3 regions of the Bacillus sp. FSL K6-6540 genome follow, and region 1 is predicted to be linked to each of the others. Evidence: riboswitches for the same ligand, from Rfam matches in the RefSeq annotation. Region 1 holds a riboswitch; each other region holds the start of a gene.
The links. A riboswitch is a leader RNA that binds a small molecule or an ion and turns the genes downstream of it on or off. The one in region 1 is predicted to bind cobalamin.
Positions count from the first base shown of each region.

Region 2: linked by a shared signal. The riboswitch ahead of MHH82_RS26185 (ABC transporter substrate-binding protein) and the one ahead of MHH82_RS32635 (ABC transporter substrate-binding protein) in region 1 are both predicted to bind cobalamin.
Region 3: linked by a shared signal. The riboswitch ahead of MHH82_RS03365 (ribonucleoside-diphosphate reductase subunit alpha) and the one ahead of MHH82_RS32635 (ABC transporter substrate-binding protein) in region 1 are both predicted to bind cobalamin.

Region 1 is NZ_JBBOXH010000002.1:30,123-35,013, forward strand. Features, by position in the region: gene MHH82_RS32625 (ABC transporter ATP-binding protein) at 1-749, opposite strand, end outside; gene MHH82_RS32630 (FecCD family ABC transporter permease) at 749-1,810, opposite strand; gene MHH82_RS32635 (ABC transporter substrate-binding protein) at 1,773-2,717, opposite strand; cobalamin riboswitch at 2,823-2,961, opposite strand; gene MHH82_RS32640 (SDR family NAD(P)-dependent oxidoreductase) at 3,115-3,906, shown strand; gene MHH82_RS32645 (SMP-30/gluconolactonase/LRE family protein) at 3,945-4,823, opposite strand.
Region 2 is NZ_JBBOXH010000001.1:5,888,664-5,893,554, reverse strand. Features, by position in the region: gene cobD (threonine-phosphate decarboxylase CobD) at 1-582, shown strand, start outside; gene MHH82_RS26200 (adenosylcobinamide amidohydrolase) at 664-1,398, shown strand; gene cbiB (adenosylcobinamide-phosphate synthase CbiB) at 1,395-2,372, shown strand; gene MHH82_RS26190 (histidine phosphatase family protein) at 2,363-3,142, shown strand; cobalamin riboswitch at 3,280-3,482, shown strand; gene MHH82_RS26185 (ABC transporter substrate-binding protein) at 3,739-4,743, shown strand; gene MHH82_RS26180 (FecCD family ABC transporter permease) at 4,740-4,891, shown strand, end outside.
Region 3 is NZ_JBBOXH010000001.1:773,307-778,197, reverse strand. Features, by position in the region: tRNA gene MHH82_RS03375 (tRNA-Thr) at 94-165, opposite strand; gene MHH82_RS03370 (MTH1187 family thiamine-binding protein) at 274-579, opposite strand; cobalamin riboswitch at 941-1,173, shown strand; gene MHH82_RS03365 (ribonucleoside-diphosphate reductase subunit alpha) at 1,367-3,700, shown strand; gene MHH82_RS03360 (ribonucleotide-diphosphate reductase subunit beta) at 4,333-4,891, shown strand, end outside.

The DNA of each region.
Region 1 (4,891 bases):
GGTTTAGGTGAGCTTTGATGTACCAAGGCGGTGACATCTGTATCGTACACCGCCTTTATGCTTTGTTCTGTGACAGCATATTCCGGTTTTTGCTTAGGACCAGCGGCACCGTTTTTCATAAACATGAGCTCATCACAGTACAGGCTTGCGGTGTTCAGATCATGAAAAACGCTGACAGCTGCCAATCCGCTTTCTCTCGTCAGGCATTTGATCAGATCAAGCAGGTCTTTTTGATAAGCCAGATCGAGAAAATTAGTCGGCTCGTCCAAAAATAAAATACGCGGCTGCTGCGCCAAAGCTTGTGCCAAATACACCCGCTGCTGTTCCCCTCCGCTTAGTTCGCGAATCGGCCTTTGCGCAAAATTGGCCACTCCTGTTTGCTCCATTGCTTCCTGTACAATGGCTTTATCCTTTTCAGTCTGCTGTCTGAACAGTCCCGTTTGGAATGGATATCTGCCAAAGGCTACAGTTTCTTCGACGGTAAAGGTGAAGGCTTGATCCGTTTTTTGCGGCAGGACGGCCATGATTTGCGCCAGTTCCTTCGGTTTATAGTCCGCCAGCAGTTTTCCGGCCAGATAAACGCTGCCTTCCTTGGCCGGCAGCGTACCTGTCAGCAAGTGCAAAAGCGTGGTTTTTCCGCTTCCATTAGGGCCAAGAATTCCGAGAAATTCTCCCTTCTCCACTGTTAAGCTGACATTGTTGATTAGGCGGCTGTCGCCGTATCCTCCCGACAGCCCTTCTGCCTTCATCATAAGCTTCTCCTCCCGCGGTGCTGCCGAATTAAAATAAGAGCGAACACAGGCGCTCCCGCCAAGGACGTAATGATCCCGATCGGCAGTTCAATCGGCTCAATGATGGTTCTGGAAAGCAGATCGGCTAAAACGAGAAACCCTGCCCCTAGCAAGGCGGACAGCGGCAGTAAATGCCGATGGTCCGTTCCCCACAATAGCCTTGTGATATGCGGAATCACAAGGCCGACAAAGCCGATCGTGCCCGATACTGCCACAGCGCTTCCCGTCAAAAGAGATCCTGCTATTAATATCATCATCTTCCTCTGCTGAACGCTGACTCCAAGAAGCTTTGCTTTATCTTCTCCATATGTCATCACGTTCAGTTCCCTTCCGTTTATAATCAATAAAATGGTTCCCAAAAGAAAAAACGGGAGAAACAAAATAACATAGCTCCAGCCCCTCATTGAGACGCTGCCAAGCAGCCAATGCACAATCGGAAGCAGGTTGTCTCCTGTCAAGGCGATGATAAGAGAAATAAATGCGCCTAAAAAAGAGTTGGTGATGACACCGGTCAAAATGAGGGTGGAAACAGACATCGAAGCATGAACGAGGCGGCTGAAGAAAAGGACCGCCGCCATCGTGGCAAGTGCCGCGGCTACACTCACAACCGGGAGTGTAAACCCTCCGATGACAGGAAGGTGCAGACCTAAGAACAGAGTCACAACAGCTCCGACTGAAGCACCGGATGACACACCTAGCGTATAGGGATCAGCAAGTGGATTTTTCAACAATCCTTGAAAAGCGGCCCCTGCAATAGAAAGAGCCGCCCCCACAAGGGCGGCCAGCACAACTCTCGGCAGTCTGATATTCATCATAATATTAGTGTACATCGGATCATCAGAACCGATAGAGCCGCCGAAGCCTTGATGCCAAAAGACACGAAAAACAGCGGGAATAGGAATATGCAGGCTGCCGCAAGAAATTCCTAAGATGATGCTCACGGCTAAAAATGAGAAACCAATGATATATGCGGCATAACGATTATTCCTTAAACGTATCCGGGTAAATGCTTTCCGCAAGTTCTTCGACCCCTTCGATCAGACGGGGACCGGAACGTGTCACAAGATCAGGGTCCACATCATATACACGATGATGTTTCACAGCATTGATTTCGCTCCAGCCATCGCGTTTTTCCACAGCTTTCGCTTTCACACCGTCCGTTGTAACAATTGCATCAGGATTGAGTTTTACGATCGCCTCATCTGTCATTTGCACCCATCCTGTCTGATCCGCAGCTGCGTTTTTAGCATGGATGACATTCAGCATTTCATTCATAAACGTATCTTTTCCGGTTGTATAAATGTCAGGATCAGGAGAAACCTCGATAAATACGCTTTTCTCCTCGTCTTTTGAAATGGTTTTCGCTTTTTCTTGAATATCCTTTAGATCTGATTTCATGCTTTTCACGAGCTGATCGGCTTTTTTCTCCGCCCCGCCAGCTTCTCCGATCATTTCGATTGATTTGTACACCTCGGAGAATGATTGTGCATCATTGACAGTCAGCACTGTAATGCCCGCGTCCTTCAGCTGTTTGATGGCATCTGCTGATGCTGACATGGAAGACTCATGGGCCAGAACGAGATCTGGTTTTAGAGAAATGACTTTTTCAACGTTTACATTCATATCTCCGACTTTCTCAACCTTTTTGACTTCCTTTGGATAGGTATCGTTTGTGGTGACACCGACCACTTTGTCACCAAGGCCGAGTGCGTATGTAATTTCTGTGTTGCTCGGCATTAATGAAACAATCTTTTTTGGCTCTTTTTTGATGGTTACATCTTGATTTGACGCATCATCAATGGTGACAGGAAACGCTTCTGTTTTTTGTTTTGCCTTTGAATCCTTCTGATCCGCAGGATTGCCGCAGCCTGCCAGCATAACAACAGCCAACAGGAGCGCAGTCCATATCCCGTCTCGTTTTTTCATAATCTTTTCCTCCTAAACGAACTAAAAAAGCATCTCTACGACGGTAAAGATGCTGTAAACAACACAAAAAAGCCTATTGTTTACACATCATCTGTCCTCGCAGAATTCGTGCTGATCAAACAGGCAGGTATCCTGGCTCTTGGCGCTTGGCCAATTACAGTGGCGGGACCGCACCGGCTTTTACCGGTTTCCCTTTTAAGCCGGCTGTTGTTCACGGACCGGCACCTATTTGACATTCGTATCCTTTTTTCGGAGTAATTATACTATATGACTGACAGGCTTGTATATGTGTCCTGAATGACTTTTCCCCGTATTGTGTATGGGAGCAAAATCCTCGTAAACACTAAATTTGATCTTGTATACTTAATACCATCATCAATCAAAAGGAATGATTCTTATGGATTTACAGCTAAATGACAAACTCGTCTTAATCACCGGCTCGACGTCCGGTATCGGGAAAGCCGCCGCAAAAAGCTTTCTGCAAGAGGGTGCGGCAGTCATTGTCAACGGACGCAAACAGGAGACTGTCGATCGCACCATTGAAGAGCTTTCTGGCTATGGAACAGTGCACGGTGCTGCTGCCGATTTGTCAAAAACAGATGAAGCAGCGGCTTTTATCGAAAAAGTAAATGAAATCGGTGATATCGATATCCTTGTCAACAACCTTGGTTTCTTCGAGGTAAAAGACTTCGCCGATGTGACAGATGAAGAGTGGAATCAATATTTCGAAGTGAACGTGATGAGCGCCGTTCGGACAAGCCGTCACTTCCTTCCAAAAATGCTTGCCAAAAACAGCGGCCGCATTTTAAATATTGCAAGTGAAGCAGGCGTCAAACCGCTGCCAACGATGATTCCATACTCAATGACAAAAACGGCGCTGATCAGCCTTTCAAGAGGAATGGCTGAAATGACAAAAGGCACAAATGTGACGGTTAACTCAGTGCTCCCGGGACCTACTTGGACAGAGGGCGTGGCATCCTATATGGAAGGTGCCGCACAAGCAGCCGGCCAGGATACAGATTCATTTATCAAAGACTATTTCAAGGTCAATGAGCCAACCTCACTTATTCAGCGATACGCGACAGCAGAAGAAGTCGCTAACACAATCGTATTCCTCGCGTCTGACGCCGCATCCGCCATTAACGGCACGGCACAGCGTGTGGAAGGCGGCATTATCCGTTCTCTGTAGTATAAAAAAAACGCATCCGTGTTTCGGATGCGTTTTTTTTATACGTCTCCAGCAAATGGTACCGGCTGATATCCGCCTGTTTCCAGTTGTGCTGAAAACAACCCTCCAGCGTGAGGCTGCTCGTATCTCTCTTTTTCTGTCATTTGTTCTGTTGCCGTTGTAATGTAAAGGGTTTTTAAGTCTCTGCCGCCGAACGCGCAGCACGTGACATATTTAGCCGGCACGCTGATTGAATTGATTTCTTTTTTCTGAAACGGGTCAATGTGAACAACGCGGCTGCCGCCAAACAGCGCCACCCACAGCATGCCATTTTGGTCAATTGTCATGCCGTCCGGTAATCCGTCTGACTGATCAAAACGATAGACAGGTTCTGGATTCGAAACATCTCCGCTTTGAGGATCATAGCTGTAACGCACAATCTCCTGCGTCGGCGTGTCGATGTAATACATCAAATTCCGCTCGCGGTCCCAATCCAAACCGTTTGAGGTGGAGACTTGATCCTTGATTTTGACAAGACTGCCGTCTAGATTCAAACGGTACAGCGACGCCTGTTTTTGCTCGCCTTCCATGCTCGTCGTCCCCGCCCAAAGCCTTCCGTACGGGTCACATTTAGCATCATTAAATCTCAGGCTCTCATGCATGTCCTTCGGCTGTTTAATTTTTTCCAAGCTGTCATCCCGAAGATGATACAGGTAAAACCCGTCCTTCATGGTCATAATCAGTTCATCCTTTGAATATTTCGCAAGCGCCGTCACAAAGGATTTGAATTTGATTGATCGGTTGATTTTTTCTTCAGGGTCAAAGATATGGAGCTCGCTCCCCAGGATATCAACCCAATATAAGCGGCCGTTTTCTTCATCCCATAACGGGCCTTCTCCAATCACTGCCCGAGTGTCTGCTTCCAATACTGCATCCATGTGTTACACCTCTTTAGCTTCAGTCTATATATTGTTATTCCCGGCAAAGAGGTGTCCAAACCACTTGA
Region 2 (4,891 bases), on a different contig from region 1:
GAGCAAGAAGGGACCTGGCTGGTGCTGGATGAGGCCTTCATCGATTTCATTCCGCCGGAGGACAGACAGACGTTGATGCCGGAACTGCTGGACTATCCGCGGACGATCATTGTCCGGTCGATGACCAAGTTTTATGCGATACCGGGCCTGCGGCTCGGGTATACGGTTGCCCACCCCGACGTGATACGCGCCATGGCAGGCAAACAGGTGACGTGGAGCGTCAATGGACTGGCGCTGCTTGCGGGAGAGGCTTGTCTTGGCAGCGGCAGGGAATATGAACTGGATACGCTGCAATTGATTCGCGTGGAACGCGAGAAGCTGATACATGGTTTACGAGCGCTGGGGCTTGACGTTACGCCGGGGGAGGCCAATTTTCTGCTGATGGAGCTTCCACGGCCCTGGAATGCAGGGACGTTCCAGCAGGAAATGGGCAGGCGGGGCGTGCTCGTTCGCAGCTGCGCCATGTACCCGGGCCTTGGTGAGCGCCACATCCGGTTAGCCGTTAAGGACGCCGGATCTAACGACAGACTGCTGGCGATAACCGCGGAGGTCCTTGGAAATCCTTCTGCTGACGCGACTTAGGGATTTCTAGCAGCAGATCCATATGAAGAACGCTACAGGTACAGTTGGTTCAGATATTTAAGGAGCAGGGAGAGAAAAAACATGGCAGTACCTTTTCTGAAAGGCAGCAATCGTCCATATAACTCGGATGCATGGCCAGGAGCCATCGTGTCCTTGGATTCGGAGCAGCAGCATCCGCATATTCGGATCTCGCTTCCGAGTCCGGCTGCGTCCATAAGCAGCGCCGTATACGGCGGCGGTTTTCTGCACTTGGACCATATCGTGAACCGTTATGTCGACAAGCATTACGATTGCAGCGATCCGATAAACGATATGGTTAGCTTTATGGCTGGGCACGGCTATCCGACCGATTCCACGGCAGGATTGATGACGGCGGTAAAACTGAAATATGCCTCCATTCGGGAAGCTCGGGGCGAGCAAGCTTCCGTTCTATGCTGTACTACCGCGGGCGTGGGCAATGCTGCCCGCGCCGGGTCGAGACGCACGACCTTCGCGGCTTACCAGCCGGGCACGATCAATGTCGTGCTGGCGGTGGACGGAAGGCTGACGCCGGCTTGCATGGTGAACGCCATGCTGACGGCAGCGGAAGCGAAAGCCGCGGCGCTGCATGACCTGGGGGTGAAGGATCATGAAACCGGAGCCGCCGCCACGGGAACGACGACGGATGCGATGGTCCTTGCGGTCAGCGGCAATTCAGCCTATGACGTGAATCATCATTATGCCGGAACCGCGACCGATCTGGGCGGCATGATCGGACGTCTTGTCTACGACAGCGTCACGGAGAGCATCGCCGCCGAAAGAGAGGATCGGATATGACCGTCGTATGGGTCATATGGGCGGCGGTCGCGCTGGACTTGCTGATCGGAGATCCGAGATGGCTGCCGCATCCCGTCATCGGCATGGGGAAGGCGATCCGCCGGGTCGAAGGGTGGATACGCCAGCGGACGACTTCCGCCCAGGGACTGAAGCGGGCGGGGATATTGCTGCCGGTGATCGTGGCCGGCGGCTCCTTCGTGCTGGCTTGGCTGCTGCTGGAGCTGTGCGCAGCGATTCATCCTTGGCTTGCCTGGGGTGCGGAGATCGTTCTCATTGCGACTACGATTGCGATCAAGGGGCTGCGCGAGGCCGGATTGGAGGTGTACGGCCATCTTCGTTCCGGGAATATTGCCGAGGCCAGGCAAGCGCTCAGCATGGTGGTCGGGAGGGACACCGCTCATCTGGATGAGCCGGAAATTGTGCGGGGGACGGTGGAGACGGTTGCGGAAAATATCGTGGACGCGGTCATCGCTCCGCTTTTTTTTGCCCTGATCGGAGGGGCGCCGCTTGCGATGGCCTACCGCGCCGTGAATACGCTGGATTCCATGGTCGGTTATAAAAACGAGAAGTACCTGCATGTAGGCTGGGCCTCCGCCCGGCTGGACGATCTCGCCAATTGGATACCGGCACGCCTGACCGCCGGGCTGTTGACCGTTGCGGCGGCGATGTTTTCGCTGCAGTGGAAACAAGCGATCAAGATGGTTAAACGAGATGCGCGTAAGCATCCCAGTCCGAACAGCGGCTTCCCGGAATCGGCCGTTGCCGGTGCCCTGGGGATTCGCCTGGGAGGCGAAAATTCGTACCAAGGCGTAATCTCGTTCCGGGCTTTCATGGGGGACCCCGACCGACCGCTCGAAGCGGAGGATATCAGGGTGACAAACCGTCTGCTTGTGGGCGTATCGGTTTTGTTTACGATGCTGGGTACCGCGGTGCTCGGACTTGCTGCCGCGGCAGGAGGAAGCCTATGGATATGAGGATCATTCTGCATCTGGTCCGCCACGGCCGCACGTTGTGGAACGAGGAGCGCCGTTATCTCGGCCATGAGGATCAGGGAATTCTGGCTGAGGGAAGGGAACAGCTCCTCCCGCTGCGGGAGGAACTTCGTTGCAGGCATTTTGTCCGGATCTATTGCAGCGATCTCCTCCGCTGCCGGCAGACGCTCCATGTGATCTTATCGGATTCAAAAAGGGGTGCTGTTCCTGATGATGACATATTGGGCCAGTTTATGCCGAGCGTACGATATGACCCACGGCTGCGCGAACTGGATTTCGGGGATTGGGAAGGAAAGACCTACGAGGATTTGAAGACGGATTCCCTCTACCGGCGCTGGATCGATAACCCTGCGGAAGTTACGCCGCCTAGCGGGGAGAGTTGGGAAGCTTTCGGTTCCCGCGTCCAGGCCTTTTTGTCGGGATTGCATTTGGATGTGAAGGAATTATTGCATATGGAGGAAGCTCCGGATACCCTTGCGCAGGCAGAGGCAGAGGCAGAGGCAGAGGCAGAGGCAGAGGCAGAGGCAGAGGCCAGGCGTGGTGATGATGGCCGTGGAACGCTCGCTGAAGGAGTTGACGTGCTTGTGGTCACCCACGGCGGCGTTATTCGGGAGATGGTAGCGGCTACCGTGCCGGATACGGAATTCTGGGCGACGTCGGTTATGCCGGGCGAGGTGCTCAAGCTGCAGCTGACATGGGACGGAGCACTTTGGCGGGGCGTACGGTTAAGCGAACAAAACGAAAACGTATGATTTCGGTCGGAATAGGCGATAACGGGCTAAATCGGTGTCATGACGCAATCGAAACGCCCGAAACTTTCAGTTGTAAGGGGATGGTTTATCGCCTATAATCTTGTGCAGAGAAACCATGCTTGGCCTATCATCCATAAATTCATATGATTTGCGAGGGTCCCGGACAGAGGGCGTTATTGTTTTCTGCCGGGTTAATAGGGAAGCCGGTGCAAGTCCGGCACGGTCCCGCCACTGTGAAGCAGGGACTTTTCCATATGCCACTGAGCCTTTAGCGCTTGGGAAGGCGGAGAAGTCGTTACAACCTGCAAGTCAGGAGACCTGCCCTCAGCGAATGAAAGACGGTCCTTCGAGGAGAGGATTACGTTTACCGGACGCATGGAGCCATGCGGACGGAAGTTTAAGGCGCCATCGTTGAACGGTTATCCCGGCGTCCTTATGATACAAACGTAATCCCTGAGTCCTTGTCATCGAGGAGTCGGGGATTTTTGCTTCTTAGGGTATGAAGATTGAACGTTTCTTACCAGTTAAGGATCGGCCGAAGGAATTTAGACACGCCTGCGCCAGGTTCTCAATTATGTTTAGGGGGATTCCAAGAGATGAAAGCATTAAACAAAACATGGTCCGTACTTCTGGTAGCCATACTGATGGCCCTGGCCTTGATCGGCTGCGGCGGCGAAGAAGCAGCACCGAAGGATGCGACGCCGCCGGCACAGCAGCAAGAGCAGAATAACGAAGCGCCGGCGGATTCGGCGGAAGAGCTTAAGACCACGTATCCGCTGACCGTCAAGGATTCAACGGGCGTGGAAATGACGTTTGAGAAAGCGCCGACCAAGATTGCGTCCCTGACTCCGTCCGAGACGGAAAAACTGTTTGCATTGGGACTGGACGAGGAGATCGTTGGCGTATCCGATAACGACGATTACCCCGAAGCGGCCAAATCCAAGCCTAAACTGGGCGGGTTCCAGGTGAATGAAGAGGCGATCATCGCAGCCGACGCCGATGTGGTATTCGCGGCTTCGATGAATGCCCAGAATGCCGAGAAATTGCGCGAGCTTGGCGTTACCCTGTTCGTCAACGATCCGAAAACCATCGATGCGGTGATGGAGAACATCGAGCTGATCGGTCAAATTACGGACCGTCAAGCCGAGGCGAAAGCGGTCGTCGATCAGATGAAGCAGGAATGGGCTGCCGTTACGGAAGCCGTGAAATCCGTGAAGGATGAAGACAAGAAGAAAGTGTACGTGGAGTTCTCTCCGGGATGGACCGTCGGCAAAGGCGAGTTCATGGATGAGATCATTACCGCAGCTGGCGGCGTCAATGCAGCCGGCGATGCGGAAGGCTGGTTCGAAATCAGCGAGGAGAACATCATCGCCGCGAACCCGGACGTTATTCTGTACACGGACGATGTGGTGGACGAAGCCACCAAGAAAACATTGGATCAGCTGATCAAGGAGCGCGGCGGCTGGGATCAGATCGAAGCCATCAAGAACGATCAGGTTATTTCCGTGGATGCCAATCTGCTCAGCCGTCCGGGCCCGCGCGTGACGCAAGGACTGATAGAAGTGGCGAAGGCCGTTTATCCGGAATTGATGAATCCATGAGTAAAAAACTTGCAGGATTCGGTGCGGCCGGCCTGATCCTTTTACTGCTAACCTTGGTTGTCAGTCTCGGAATCGGCTCCGTTCACCTGCCTGTGAGAGAGATTGGAGCGATGCTGCTGCACCGGCTGCCGGGAATCGGCGATTCCAT
Region 3 (4,891 bases), on a different contig from region 1:
AGGGTAGAAAAATGGTAGCAGAACAGAATAAATAACAAAAATGGCCCGGTTTCCGAATGTCGGAAAACCGTGCCATTATTGACTTTATGAAGATGCTGGTGAAGGGAATTGAACCCCCGACCTACGCATTACGAGTGCGTTGCTCTACCCCTGAGCTACACCAGCACATGTGGTTCGATGATATTCCTCTCGAAACAACAAAAATTATTATAATACTTCGGCAGCAAAATGCAAGTCCTAATCTAACGGGAATATCCACCGAATTTGGTGGCATTACCCGCCTAACTTCTCCTGCACGGATTGGATCTTCTGTTTGCTCGAGGAGACCTGGTCCCTGCGGTCGTCAATTTTAACGGAAGTCGATACGCGCTTTGCCCCGGACAGAAAAGGCGCTTCATGCAAAGCCTCAATCGCCCGCCAGATCATGTTAAGCTCTCCCTCGATGATCGTGCTCATCGATGTCAGCTCATAGGAAATCCCGTCCTGCTGTTTCAATATTCGCTGCATCTCGGCGACATAAGCGCTTAAACTCGTGGTTGCGGTTCCGATCGGAATCACCGTTACCTCTGCTATTGCCATCTGAACAACCTCCCTCGTCATATCTCAATCATGTAAGACCCTTCAATTCCAATGCCGGATACGGATATCATACCAATTTCGGTCCGCCATATCAAAGCCCTTCAATTTTAGCTTCACACAAGATATAGTGTATCCTGCCCGCCTCATCCATACGGTAATATCCTATTTTGTCAAAACGAGAATATACGCGGTATCTGCGCAGAAAAGGTCGCATTTGGTCACAATCCAGGAAATCTTATCGCCTTTTGACAGTTTCTTAACTGGCACAATGACCGCTCGTTTGCTATAATTCTTTTTGCGTTCAATTTTAAGAATATGGTTTACAAACACAATATATTGAGTTAAATTAGATTAACAACAACCAAATATAGTGTATATAGGTGCCGGATCAACCCATAAGGCAGTCCGGCTTAATAGGGAAGCATGGTGTAAATCCATCACGGTCCCGCCACTGTAAGGGCTCTTAGGCTGTTCATCATTTTTTCAGCCTTCCTCATACGGCATAGCCACCGAACAATCGGATCAAGGTTTTCGGAAGGCACCGCCGGGAGGCAGAAGCCCGAGTCAGAGACCTGCCTATATGCAGCAGACACCAACCTACGGGGCTTTAGGTAAGTGTTCGTTAAACTTGCGTCTGTACATAACATCATGCCCGTTCAAGGGCTTATGTCAAACGTCATTTCCGATCACAGCGCACGGACATTTTCAAGCCTGCCCGCGGGTTTTAGAAAATGTTTTTTTGATGTCCTTTTTCATATTTCCCCCGAAGAAAGCGAGGAATTTATTCATGCCCCAGCTCGTAGTTAAACCGAACAACCGTCAGCTCGCCTTTGATGAAATTCGCCTCTCCGTCTATGCCGACCGGACTCTGAAAGGATTGGACATGCTCGATAAGGAGCGTCTGCTTCGCGGCGTCAATGCCAAATTGCGCGGTGAGCAAGTTACCGGCGAAGAAATCAGCAGCGCCTTCACGATGTCCGCCCTTGAGCTTGTAACCAAAGAGGAGCCGAATTGGAAGTTTGCGGCTGCGCGTTCGTTTCTGACCTCTTTATATAAAAAAGCGGCTACCAACCGCCGATACAAAGCATACCCGGAAGAACCATACGGTGCCTTCTACCCGCTCATTACGGAGCTTGTACAGAAAGGCATCTATCGCGAGGACCTTCTGACCAGCTACACCAAAGAACAAATCGAAGAACTCGGCGAATGCATCGATCCAAGCCGCGATCTGCTGTTTGATTACATCGGTCTGTTGACGCTGGCTGAGCGTTACCTGGCAAACGACTTTGACGGTCGCGTCATGGAACTTCCGCAAGAACGCTACATGGTCATCGCGATGTTCCTCATGCATAACGAGCCTGCCGACAAGCGTCTTGACCTTGTCAAGGAAGCCTACTGGGCCATGAGTAACCTGTACATGACGGCGGCTACGCCGACCATGTCCAATGCAGGTAAAAAAGTAGCCGGCCAGCTGTCCAGCTGCTTCATCGATACCGTGGACGACTCCCTGGAAGGAATCTTCGATTCCAATACGGACATCGCCCGTCTCAGCAAAATGGGCGGCGGCATCGGGGTATACCTCGGTAAAGTCCGTGCACGCGGCTCTGACATCCGTGGTCACAAGAATACCAGTTCCGGCGTCATCCCTTGGATTCGCCAGCTGAACAACACCGCTGTTAGCGTTGACCAATTGGGAACTCGTAAAGGTGCCATCGCGGTTTATCTGGATGTGTTCCACAAAGACATCCTGTCCTTCCTGGATCTGAAGCTGAACAACGGCGACGAGCGCATGAGAGCGCATGACGTGTTCCATGGCGTATGTCTGCCCGACCTGTTCATGGAGGCTGTCGAAGCTCGTGAAGAGTGGAGCCTGTTCTGTCCGCATGAAGTGAAGAAAATCATGGGCTGGAAAGACGAGAACGGCCGTCCGCTAGGTCTGGAGGACTTCTATGACCATACTCAAGGCGAAGGCGAATTCCGCCAAAAATACGCGGAAGCCGTAGCGAACCCGCTGCTGCCGCGCATTACCGTACAAGCCATCGACATTATGAAGCGCATCATGAAGTCCCAGCTTGAAACCGGTACGCCGTACATGTTCTACCGCGACACGGTCAACCGTGCGAACCCGAACTCGGCTCATGGCATGATCTACTCTTCCAACCTGTGCACGGAGATCATGCAGAACCAATCTCCGACGGTCGTTGAGCAAGAGGAGCTGGTTACGAAAGACGGCCAAACCCGGATCGTGATTTCCAAAATCCCTGGCGATTTCGTTGTCTGCAACCTGAACTCCATCCACTTGGCTCGTGCCGTACCTGCCGGTGTGCTGGAGCGTCTCGTTCCGATCCAGGTTCGCATGCTGGATAACGTCATCGACATTAACAATATTGAAGTTCTGCAAGCTCAATACACCAACAGCCAATATCGCGCGGTCGGTCTCGGCACCTTCGGTCTGCACCACTTGCTGGCCCTGGAAGGCATCCGCTGGGAATCCGACGAAGCCGTTGCCTATAATGACAATCTGTACGAACACATCAACTACCTGCTCGTCAAATCCAGCATGGAGTTGGCCAAGGAAAAAGGCCACTATCCGAAATTCAAAGGCTCCGACTGGGAGAGCGGCGAGTACTTCACGTTCCGCGGTTATACCGACGGCGAGCATGAAGGCAAGTTCGTGACCACCGAACAGTGGCGTGAATTGCAGCAGGAAGTGCAAGCGAACGGCGTCCGTAACGCATGGCTGTTTGCCATCGCGCCGAACGGCTCCACTTCGATCATCGCGGGTTCCACGGCGAGCATCGATCCATTGTACGAACTTCTGTCTTATGAAGAAAAAACCACTTATAAAGTGGCGAACCCTGCTCCGGATCTGTCCGAGAAAACGATCTGGTACTACAAAACGGCTTTCTTGATCGACCAGCATTGGTCCATCAAAATGGCTGCCGCCCGTCAGCGTCACGTTGACCAAGCGCAAAGCTTTAACCTGTACGTACGCCCTGATATCCGGGCTTCGGAATTCCTGGAGCTGCATCTGCATGCCTGGAAAGCCGGTATCAAATCCACGTACTATGTACGCAGCCGTGCGTTAACGATTGAAGAGTGTGAGTCGTGCGCAAGCTAAGAGTTTAGATTAACCTTTTTCGAACCCACCCAAACCCTCCCTTCCAAGGGAGGGCCCCAAGGGCTCTGCCCTCTGGACACCCGCAAGGTGGGTAAGATGTGAATGAGGCGCTTCTTAAGTTACTTTAGTGGCTAGGAGCGCTTTCTCCCTGCGGGAACGCTGGAATGCGGCGCGGGGACTTCTGAGTTACTTCGTGCCATTTGTTGAGTTACTGTCTGCTGGGACCGCTCTCCCCTTGGGAATCGCTTTTCATGCGGTGCGGAGACGAATGAGTACTTCGTTCGATTTGTTGAGTTACATCTTGCTAGGAGCGCTTTCCCTTCGGGAATCGCTGGAGGCTTGGTTCAATACAAGCATCGAACGGCTGCATGCGAGGGTTCTCGTATAGCGGGCGGGAATTAGCTTTCTAACTAAAAGACTACAAGGGTAAGGGTATCCAATCGGAAGAGTTTACGTCCGCCTTTGGGAGCCCTTTGCAACCTTTACAATACATTCAGGCAAAGGGCGGACAACAGCGGCTGGAGATGGATACCCGTCCCGGTGTGATACCCGGTCCATGAATATGCCGCGAGGTGTCCCTCAGCTTCGCCTATGCGCCGCCCTATTATGAAATACAAGGAGAGAAAATCGGCATGCAAATGCAAAAGATATTTAACACCGAAGCACCCAACCGCTCCACTCGCGTCATTGAAGGTGAATGCTCCGGGATCCTGAACTGGAACGACATTCGGATGCCTCATATGTATAAATTGTATAAGGTTCTGCTGCTGAACCACTGGATCGCGGATGAAATTCCGATGTCCAAGGATGCGCAGCAGTTCCCGCGTCTGGACCCTGAAGAGCAGCGCACCTTCAAAATCAACATCTCCCTGCTGGCTGTGCTCGATTCCATGCAGACGATGTTTGTCGGCGACGTGAAGCGCTACTTCACTGACTCGTCGCTCGAAGCCATCTCGGCCATCATCGGTCAGCAAGAGGTGGTTCACAACCAATCCTATTCCTACGTGCTTTCCTCCATCGTGTCGGAGCAGGAGCAGAAGGAAATCTTCGAATACTGGAAGCATGATCCGGTTCTTCTGGAGCGCAACCAGTTCATCTCGAACATTTACCAGAATTTCCGCGACAATCCGTCGCCGCAATCCTTCTTCGAAGCCATGGTCGCCGACCTGATCCTGGAAGGGATTTTCTTCT